Thermobifida alba: one gene and its partner. Each later gene encodes a partner of the first gene's protein in a complex. Links are inferred from orthologs where the notes say so. Each region holds a gene or a part of one and is shown on either strand. Other genes may lie near its edges. The genes, in order: uvrA and mfd.

Evidence for each region.
Region 2: the proteins of uvrA (region 1) and mfd are in contact, whole or in part, in a crystal structure (PDB 4DFC), measured with the Escherichia coli proteins. The link is inferred for Thermobifida alba from one-to-one orthologs.

What each region holds. Positions count from the first base shown.
Region 1 is NZ_CP051627.1:2,257,718-2,261,415, forward strand. What follows is about bases 304-3,698. They hold uvrA (excinuclease ABC subunit UvrA), read right to left. Parts: upstream 3,342-3,698; coding sequence 504-3,341; downstream 304-503. Other genes in these bases: FOF52_RS09990 (RDD family protein), read right to left, coding at 304-386; FOF52_RS10000 (TerC family protein), read right to left, coding at 3,627-3,698. Also shown: more of FOF52_RS09990, read right to left, coding at 1-303. UniProt on the Escherichia coli protein: The UvrABC repair system catalyzes the recognition and processing of DNA lesions. UvrA is an ATPase and a DNA-binding protein. A damage recognition complex composed of 2 UvrA and 2 UvrB subunits scans DNA for abnormalities.
Region 2 is NZ_CP051627.1:4,467,025-4,471,487, forward strand. Bases 288-4,447 are described here. They hold mfd (transcription-repair coupling factor), read right to left. Parts: upstream 4,073-4,447; coding sequence 488-4,072; downstream 288-487. Other genes in these bases: FOF52_RS20000 (hypothetical protein), read right to left, coding at 288-365; cysC (adenylyl-sulfate kinase), read left to right, coding at 4,389-4,447. Also shown: more of FOF52_RS20000, read right to left, coding at 57-287; more of cysC, read left to right, coding at 4,448-4,463. UniProt on the Escherichia coli protein: Couples transcription and DNA repair by recognizing RNA polymerase (RNAP) stalled at DNA lesions. Mediates ATP-dependent release of RNAP and its truncated transcript from the DNA, and recruitment of nucleotide excision repair machinery to the damaged site.

The DNA of each region.
Region 1 (3,698 bases):
ACGCTGGCGAAGATCATGGCGCCGGTGTCCGCCCCCTCCAGGGTCCGGCCCGCCAGCACCGCGAAGAAGAGCCAGAACAGCCAGGCGAAGAACAGGACCGTGCCCAGCGGGATGCTCACGAACAAGGAGTCGAGCAGGCGGGCCAGGGCCCGCTGGCCCCACGAGGCCGGACGGTACGGTCCCGCCCCGGGAGGCGGAACGGGCGCTGGGAACGTGCCGCCCGGCTGGGGCGGTGGCACCGGCCACTGCCCGGGGCCGCGCGTCACGGTCGTTCGGGGGTCCCACGGCGGGGGGTGGGTCATGGGGGAGGCCTCCGGGGTCGGTGCGGACACCGCGCAGCGCCCCGGAGCGCGGGCCGGGGCGCTGCGCGGGATTCCGCTGTGCATTCGTCCGCTGCCGATCCTACGGAGGGGCTGCCGTCGGGGGCAGCCTCCGTCCGCCCCGTCCCGCCGATGTGGCCCACAGTGGCCACGGCCGGCCGCCCCGGTGGGCCGGGAACCGTCCTAGTTGAGGATCTTGCGGAGGAACTGCCCGGTGTGGCTCTGCGGATGCTCGGCGATCTCCTCGGGCGTGCCGGTCGCCACCACCGTGCCGCCGCGCGCTCCCCCCTCGGGCCCCATGTCGATGAGGTGGTCGGCGGTCTTGATGACGTCGAGGTTGTGCTCGATGACGATGACGGTGTTGCCCGCGTCCACCAGCCGCCCCAGCACGTGCAGCAGCTTCTCGATGTCGGCGAAGTGCAGGCCCGTGGTGGGCTCGTCCAGGATGTAGACGGTGCGTCCGGTGGAGCGGCGCTGCAGTTCGGTGGCGAGCTTCACCCGCTGGGCCTCGCCCCCCGACAGGGTCGTGGCGGGCTGCCCCAGCCGCACGTAGCCCAGTCCGACGTCGTTGAGGGTCTGCATGTGGCGGCGGATGGCGTTGATCGGCTCGAAGAACTCCAACGCCTCCTCGATCGGCATGTCCAGCACGTCGGCGATGCTCTTGCCCTTGTAGTGCACGTCGAGGGTCTCCCGGTTGTACCGGGCGCCGTGGCAGACCTCGCAGGGCACGTAGACGTCCGGGAGGAACTGCATCTCGATCTTGATGGTTCCGTCGCCCGCGCACGCCTCGCAGCGGCCGCCCTTGACGTTGAAGGAGAACCGGCCGGGCTGGTATCCGCGCACCTTCGCCTCGGTGGTCTGCGCGAACAGTTTGCGGATGTGGTCGAACACGCCGGTGTAGGTGGCCGGGTTGGAGCGCGGGGTGCGTCCGATGGGGCTCTGGTCGACGTGCACGACCTTGTCGACCTGGTGCACGCCGTTGATCCGGGTGTGCCGCCCGGGCACGTCGCGCGCCCCGTGCAGCTCCTTGGCCAGCGCCTTGTACAGGATCTCGTTGACCAGCGTGGACTTGCCGGACCCGGACACCCCGGTGACGGCGGTGAACACGCCCAGCGGGAAGGCGACGTCCAGGTCGCGCAGGTTGTTCTCGCGCGCGCCCCTGACCACGAGCTGCCGTTTGGGGTCGCGGGGCCGCCGCTTCGCGGGCACCTCGATGGCCCGCCGTCCCGACAGGTACTGGCCGGTGATCGACTCGGGGCTGTCCAGCAGCTTCTGGACCGGTCCGGAGACCACGACCCGGCCGCCGTGCTCGCCCGCCCCGGGGCCGATGTCGACCACCCAGTCCGCGGAGCGGATGGTGTCCTCGTCGTGCTCCACGACGATCAGGGTGTTGCCGATGTCCCGCAGCCGCTGCAGGGTCTCCAACAGCCGGAAGTTGTCGCGCTGGTGCAGCCCGATGGACGGCTCGTCCAGCACGTAGAGCACCCCGACCAGGCCCGACCCGATCTGGGTGGCCAGCCGGATGCGCTGTGCCTCACCGCCGGACAGCGTCGCGGAGGCACGGCCGAGGCTGAGGTAGTCCAGGCCCACGTCCAGCAGGAAGCCGAGCCGGGCGTTGATCTCCTTGAGCACCTGGGCGGCGATGGCCCGGTCCCGTTCGGACAGCTCCAGTGAGGCGAGGAAGTCCGCGCACTCGCTCAACGGCATCGCGCTGACCTCGGCGATGGAGCGTCCGCCGACGGTCACCGCCAGCACCTCCGGCTTGAGCCGGCTGCCCTGGCAGGCGGGGCAGGGCACCACCCGCATGTAGCCTTCGAGCCGCTCGCGCACGAAGTCGCTGTCGCTCTCGCTGTGGCGGCGGCGCACCCAGTTGAGCACGCCCTCGAAGTCGGTGTAGTAGGAGCGCTGCCGCCCGTAGCGGTTGCGGTAGCTGACGTGCACCTGGGTGTCGTAGCCGGTGAGCAGGGCCCGGCGCGCCTTCCTCGGCAGCTTCTCCCACGGGGTGTCCAGGTCGAAGCCCATCGCCTCGCCCAGGGCCTGCATGAGCCGGATGAAGTACTCGCTGGGGCTGCCGCCGCTCCACGGCGCGATGGCGCCCTCGGCGAGGGTCCGCTCTGGGTCGGGCACCACCAGGTCGGGGTCGACCTCCAGGCGGGTGCCCAGCCCGGTGCACTCGGGGCAGGCGCCGTAGGGCGAGTTGAAGGAGAAGGACCGCGGCTCCAACTCCTCGAAGGACAGGTCGTCGTAGGGGCAGTACAGGTGCTCGGAGTAGACCCGCTCCCGCCCGGGGTCGTCGGCGGGCAGGTCCACGAACTCCAGCAGGATGGTGCCGCCCGCCAACTGCAGCGCGGTCTCCACCGAGTCGGTGAGCCGCTTGGCCGCCGAGGCCTTCACGCTGAGCCGGTCGACGACGACGGCGATGTCGTGCGTCTCGTACCGCTTGAGTTCGGGAGCCTCGTCCAGCCGCACCAGTTCGCCGTCCACCCGCGCCCGGGTGAAGCCCTTGGCCTGCAGGCTCTGGAACAGCTCGGAGTACTCCCCCTTGCGTCCGCGCACCACGGGCGCCAGCACCTGGAAGCGGGTGCCCTCGTCCAGTTCCATCACCCGGTCCACGATCTGCTGCGGGGTCTGCCGGGCGATCTCGCGTCCGCAGCGGGGGCAGTGCGGCCTGCCGACCCGCGCCCACAGCAGCCTCAGGTAGTCGTACACCTCGGTGATGGTGCCGACCGTGGAGCGCGGGTTGCGGCTGGTGGACTTCTGGTCGATGGACACCGCCGGGGACAGGCCCTCGATGAAGTCGACGTCGGGCTTGTCCATCTGGCCGAGGAACTGGCGGGCGTAGGCCGACAGCGACTCCACGTAGCGGCGCTGCCCCTCGGCGAAGACCGTGTCGAAGGCCAGCGAGGACTTGCCCGAACCGGACAGTCCGGTGAACACGATCATCGCGTCACGGGGCAGGTCCAGGGAGACGTTCTTGAGGTTGTGCTCGCGGGCCCCGCGGATCACCAGACGATCGGCCATGTCTCTTCGCGCGCGGCCCCCGGGTCGCCCCGGGCACCGGTGCGCTCCGTCCTTCCTCGTCGAGGGGTGTGCGTCGTACCGCGGCGGTGTGCGCCGCAGGAGTTCCGATGGCGCCGCGCCGCCCGGCGGAGTGCGGTGGAGCGACGGCTGCCTCCCCGCGCGGCGGCACCGCTGCCGGGGGCTCTGCCCACGGTAACCAGTGGGGTCCCGGCCGCATTCCGACCGGGACCCCATTCTATGGGTACGCCTGTTCGATTTTTGCGCTTCCAGGAAATCCGCGCCACGTCACTCGCCGGGCGCGATGCTGTCGGTGCGGGCCTTCAGCTTCCTGGCGTCGCTGCGGGCCTTCAGCACACT
Region 2 (4,463 bases), 2.2 Mb from region 1 along the record:
CGGCTTTCCGGGCCGCCCCGAGCCCGCGCCGGCCGCCCGGTCGGCGCGGGCGGGGCTCAGTCCCCGCCGCCCCCGTCGCCACCGCTGTCACCGCCGCTGTGGCCGTTGTCGTCGCCGCCCCGGTGGAGGAGGCCCCACTCTCCGCCGGAGCCGTCCCAGGACCCCGCGACCCTGTTGGTCGTGCGGCCGGTACCGCCGGAGGCGCGGCGGCCGCTCCGGCGGCCGCGCCGTACCGTCCCCCTCGTCAGCACGAAGAGCAGGCCGAGGAGAGCCGCGACGACGAGAGCGGCGAAGAGGGCCGCCAGGAACGCGACACCCCCCAGAATCGCCCCCAGGAACTCCAGGACCGTCCACAGGATTTCCATCGGTCGTCCTCACCTTGGTGCGGCGTGGAACGTTCCCGTCCGCGACGCCGCGTCCGAACTGTCGGGACGAGTGTAGGGAGGCGGACCGACGGTAGAAATGGGAAGTCGGTGGCCGGGGGCGGTCACTCCCGCGGACGCGGCCGGCGCCCCGGCTCGAAGACCGCCTCCACCAGCTCGGCGCACCACTTCAGCAGCTCCCGGTCGCGCAACTGCTTGCCGCTGATCCCGCCGGCCTTGGGCACCGGGACCAGCAGGGTGCGGGTGGTGTTCTTCAACACCGCCTTGGGGTAGAGCCGCCGCAGCCGCAGCTGCTGCGACTCGCGCAGCTCCACCGGGGCGAACCGGATCTGGCTGCCCTGCAGGACCACGTCGGTCAGCCCGGCGCTGCGGGCCAGCACCCGGAACCGCGCCACCGCCAGCAGGTTGTCCACCGGCTGCGGCAGCTCGCCGTAGCGGTCGAGGAGCTCCTCCCGCACCGCGGCGATGTCGTCCTCCCCCGCGACCTCGGCGATCCTGCGGTAGGCCTCCAGCCGCAGCCGCTCCCCCGGCACGTAGTCGTGCGGGATGCGGGCGTCGATGGGCAGCTCGACCTTGGTCTCGACCTCCTCGGCCGCCTCCTGGCCGCCTTTCAGCTCGCGCACCGCCTCGCCGACCATGCGCACGTACAGGTCGAAGCCGACGCCCGCGATGCTGCCGGACTGCTCGGTGCCCAGGATGTTGCCCGCGCCGCGGATCTCCAGGTCCTTCATCGCCACGTACATGCCCGCGCCGGTCTCGGTGTGCTGGGCGACCGTGGCCAGCCGCTCGTGCGCGGTCTCGGTGAGCGGCTTGTCCGGCGGGTACAGGAAGTAGGCGTAGGCGCGCTCCCGGCCGCGGCCCACCCGGCCGCGCAACTGGTGCAGCTGGGACAGGCCGTAGGTGTCGGCGCGGTCCACGATCAGGGTGTTGGCGTTGGGCACGTCCAGCCCGGACTCCACGATCGTGGTGGACACCAGGACGTCGAAGTTCTTCTCCCAGAAGTCGACCATCACCCGTTCGAGCTGGTTCTCGTTCATCTGGCCGTGGGCGTAGGCCACCCGCGCCTCGGGCACCAGGCGGCTCACCGTGGCGGCGACCCGGTCGATCGAGGCGACCCGGTTGTGCACGAAGAACACCTGGCCCTCACGCATCAGCTCCCGCCGGATGGCGGCGGCGATCTGCTTCTCGTCGTAGGGGCCGACGAAGGTGAGGACCGGGTGCCGCTCCTCGGGCGGGGTGAGGATCGTGGTCATCTCGCGGATGCCGGTCAACCCCATCTCCAGGGTGCGCGGGATCGGGGTGGCCGACATGGCCAGCACGTCCACCTGGGTGCGCAGCCGCTTCAGGGACTCCTTGTGCTCGACGCCGAAGCGCTGCTCCTCGTCGATGATCACCAGGCCCAGGTTCTTGAACCGGGTCTCCGGGGAGAGCAGCCGGTGCGTGCCGATGACCACGTCGACCTCGCCGGTGCGCATGCCCTCGCGGGTCTGCTCGATCTCGGCGTCGGTCTGGAACCGCGACATCGGGCGGACCGTCACCGGGAAGGAGGCGTAGCGCTCGGTGAACGTGGACAGGTGCTGCTGGACCAGCAGGGTGGTGGGCACCAGCACCGCCACCTGCTTGCCGTCCTGCACCGCCTTGAACGCCGCGCGCACCGCGACCTCGGTCTTGCCGTAGCCGACGTCGCCGCAGATCAGCCGGTCCATCGGTACCGGCTTCTCCATGTCGCGCTTGACCTCCTCGATCGCGGCGAGCTGGTCGGGCGTCTCCACGTAGGGGAAGGCGTCCTCCAGCTCCCGCTGCCAGGGGGTGTCCGGGGAGAACGCGTGGCCCGGGGAGGCCTGGCGCGCCGAGTACAGCCGGATCAGGTCGCCGGCGATCTCGCGGACGACCTTGCGCGCCCGGTTCTTGGCCTTGGTCCACTCGGCGCCGCCCATCTTCGACAGGGTGGGGGAGTCGCCGCCGACGTAGCGGGTGACCTCGTCGAGCTGGTCGGTGGGCACGAACAGGCGGTCGCCGGGCTGGCCGCGCTTGGACGGCGCGTACTCGATGACCAGGTACTCGCGGGTGGCGCCCTGGACGCTGCGGCTGACCAGTTCGATGTAGCGGCCGATGCCGTGCTGCTCGTGCACCACGTAGTCGCCCGGTTTGAGCTGGAGCGGGTCGACGCCGCGGCGGCGGCTCGGCATCCGCCGCATGTCCCGGGTGGAGGAGCGCTGCCCGACCAGGTCGGTCTCGGTGAGCACCACCGTGCGCACCGACCGCCACACGAACCCGTGCTCGATCAGCCCGGTGGTGACCGTCGCCACGGCGGGGTCGGGCGGCTCGGGCAAGGACTCGCGCAGCTGCGTGCCCAGGCCCGCGTCGCGCAGCATGGACGCCAGCCGTTCGGCCGGTCCCTGGCCGGGGGTGAGCAGCACCACCCGCCACCCCTCGTGCAGCCAGGACTTGACGTCGGCGATCGCGCGTTCGGTGTCGCCCCGGTAGGCGTCCGCGGCCGCCGCACCGAGCAGGACGGAGTCGTCCTCCTCGGCGTCGGCGGGGGCGCCCGGGTCGAAGGGGGTGACGGTCCACCACGGCAGTCCAAGTTCGTGGGCGCGCGACCGCAGTTCGGCGATCGACTGGTAGGCGGAGCCGCCCAGGTCGATGGGGGCCTCACCGCCGGAGGCCGCGTTGATCCAGGACGCGTCGAGGAACTCCTGGCTGGTGGCGACCAGCTCCTCGGCGCGGGTGCGGATGCGTTCGGGGTCGCAGCCCACGATGTGGGTGCCCTCGGGCAGCAGGTCGAGCAGCAGCTCCATGCGGTCGCAGAGCGCCGGGGCGAACGCCTCCATGCCCTCCACCGCCACACCGTCGGCGATCTTGTTCAGGACCTCGGCGAGCGCCGGGTGCTCGGCGGCCAGGGCGCGGGCGCGTTCCCGCACGGTGTCGGTGAGCAGCAGCTCCCGGCAGGGCGGCGCGAACAGGCCCGCCTCGGCGGTGCCGCCGACGTGGCCGGGCTTGCTGATGGAACGCTGGTCGGCGACCTGGAAGTAGCGGATCTCCTCCACGGAGTCGCCCCAGAACTCCAGGCGCAGCGGGTGCTCCTCGGTGGGCGGGAACACGTCGAGGATGCCGCCGCGCACCGCGATGTCGCCGCGCTTCTCCACCAGGTCGACGCGCGCGTAGCCGGCGTCGACCAGGGCCTGGACGACCTCGTCCAGTTCCACGGAGTCGCCCGCGCGCACCCGTACCGGCTTGAGGTCGCCGAGACCGGCCACCAGCGGCTGCAGGACGGCGCGCACGGGGGCGACCACCACCCGCAGCGGGGCGGTGAGCGGGTCGGAGGGATCGGGGTGGGCCAGACGGCGCAGGACCGCCAGGCGCTGGCCCACGGTGTCGGAGCGGGGGGACAGGCGTTCGTGCGGCAGGGTCTCCCACGCGGGGAACAGGGCCACCGAATCGGCGGGCAGCAGCGACCCCAGGGCGCTGCTGAGGTCGGCGGCCTCGCGCTCCGTGGCGGTGACGGCCAGGACGGGGCGCTGCGCGCCCACGGGGGCGTCGGCGGCGAGTCCGGCCACGACGAGGGGGCGCACCGCCGGAGGTGCGACGAGGTCGAGGTGGGGATCGTGGCCGCTGCGGGCGGTCTCGATCGCGCGGTTCAGGGCCGGGTCGCCGGTGACGACGGAGAGAAGTCCATTGAGGCTCATATCACCAGGTGGGGCGTGTGACGGCGGACACCCGCCGAGCAGCGGGCGCGGGACGGAGGCGGAGTCGGTGTTCCCCGATACAGCCTACGCGGGGCGCCGCGGCGGCCGCATCAGAAATCGGCGGACCTGTGGACGGGGTCGACGGCGGACGCCGGAGAGGCCCACCCAGGGGGAAACGTCGCGGACGGCCGCGGTGTTCCCGGGACCCGCGGGAAATCCCGGGCCTGCCGCCGCCCCCGGGGCCCGGGGCGAGCCCCCGGCGGGCCCGCGCCGCCCCTACTCTTGGGCGGGAAGTCCGTTCGACGAGGGAGCCGCGATGACCCACCCGACCGGAGGACGCGCCGTCCTCACTCCGGGGCCGCAGGGGCTGGCCCACCTGGAGCTGCTGCTG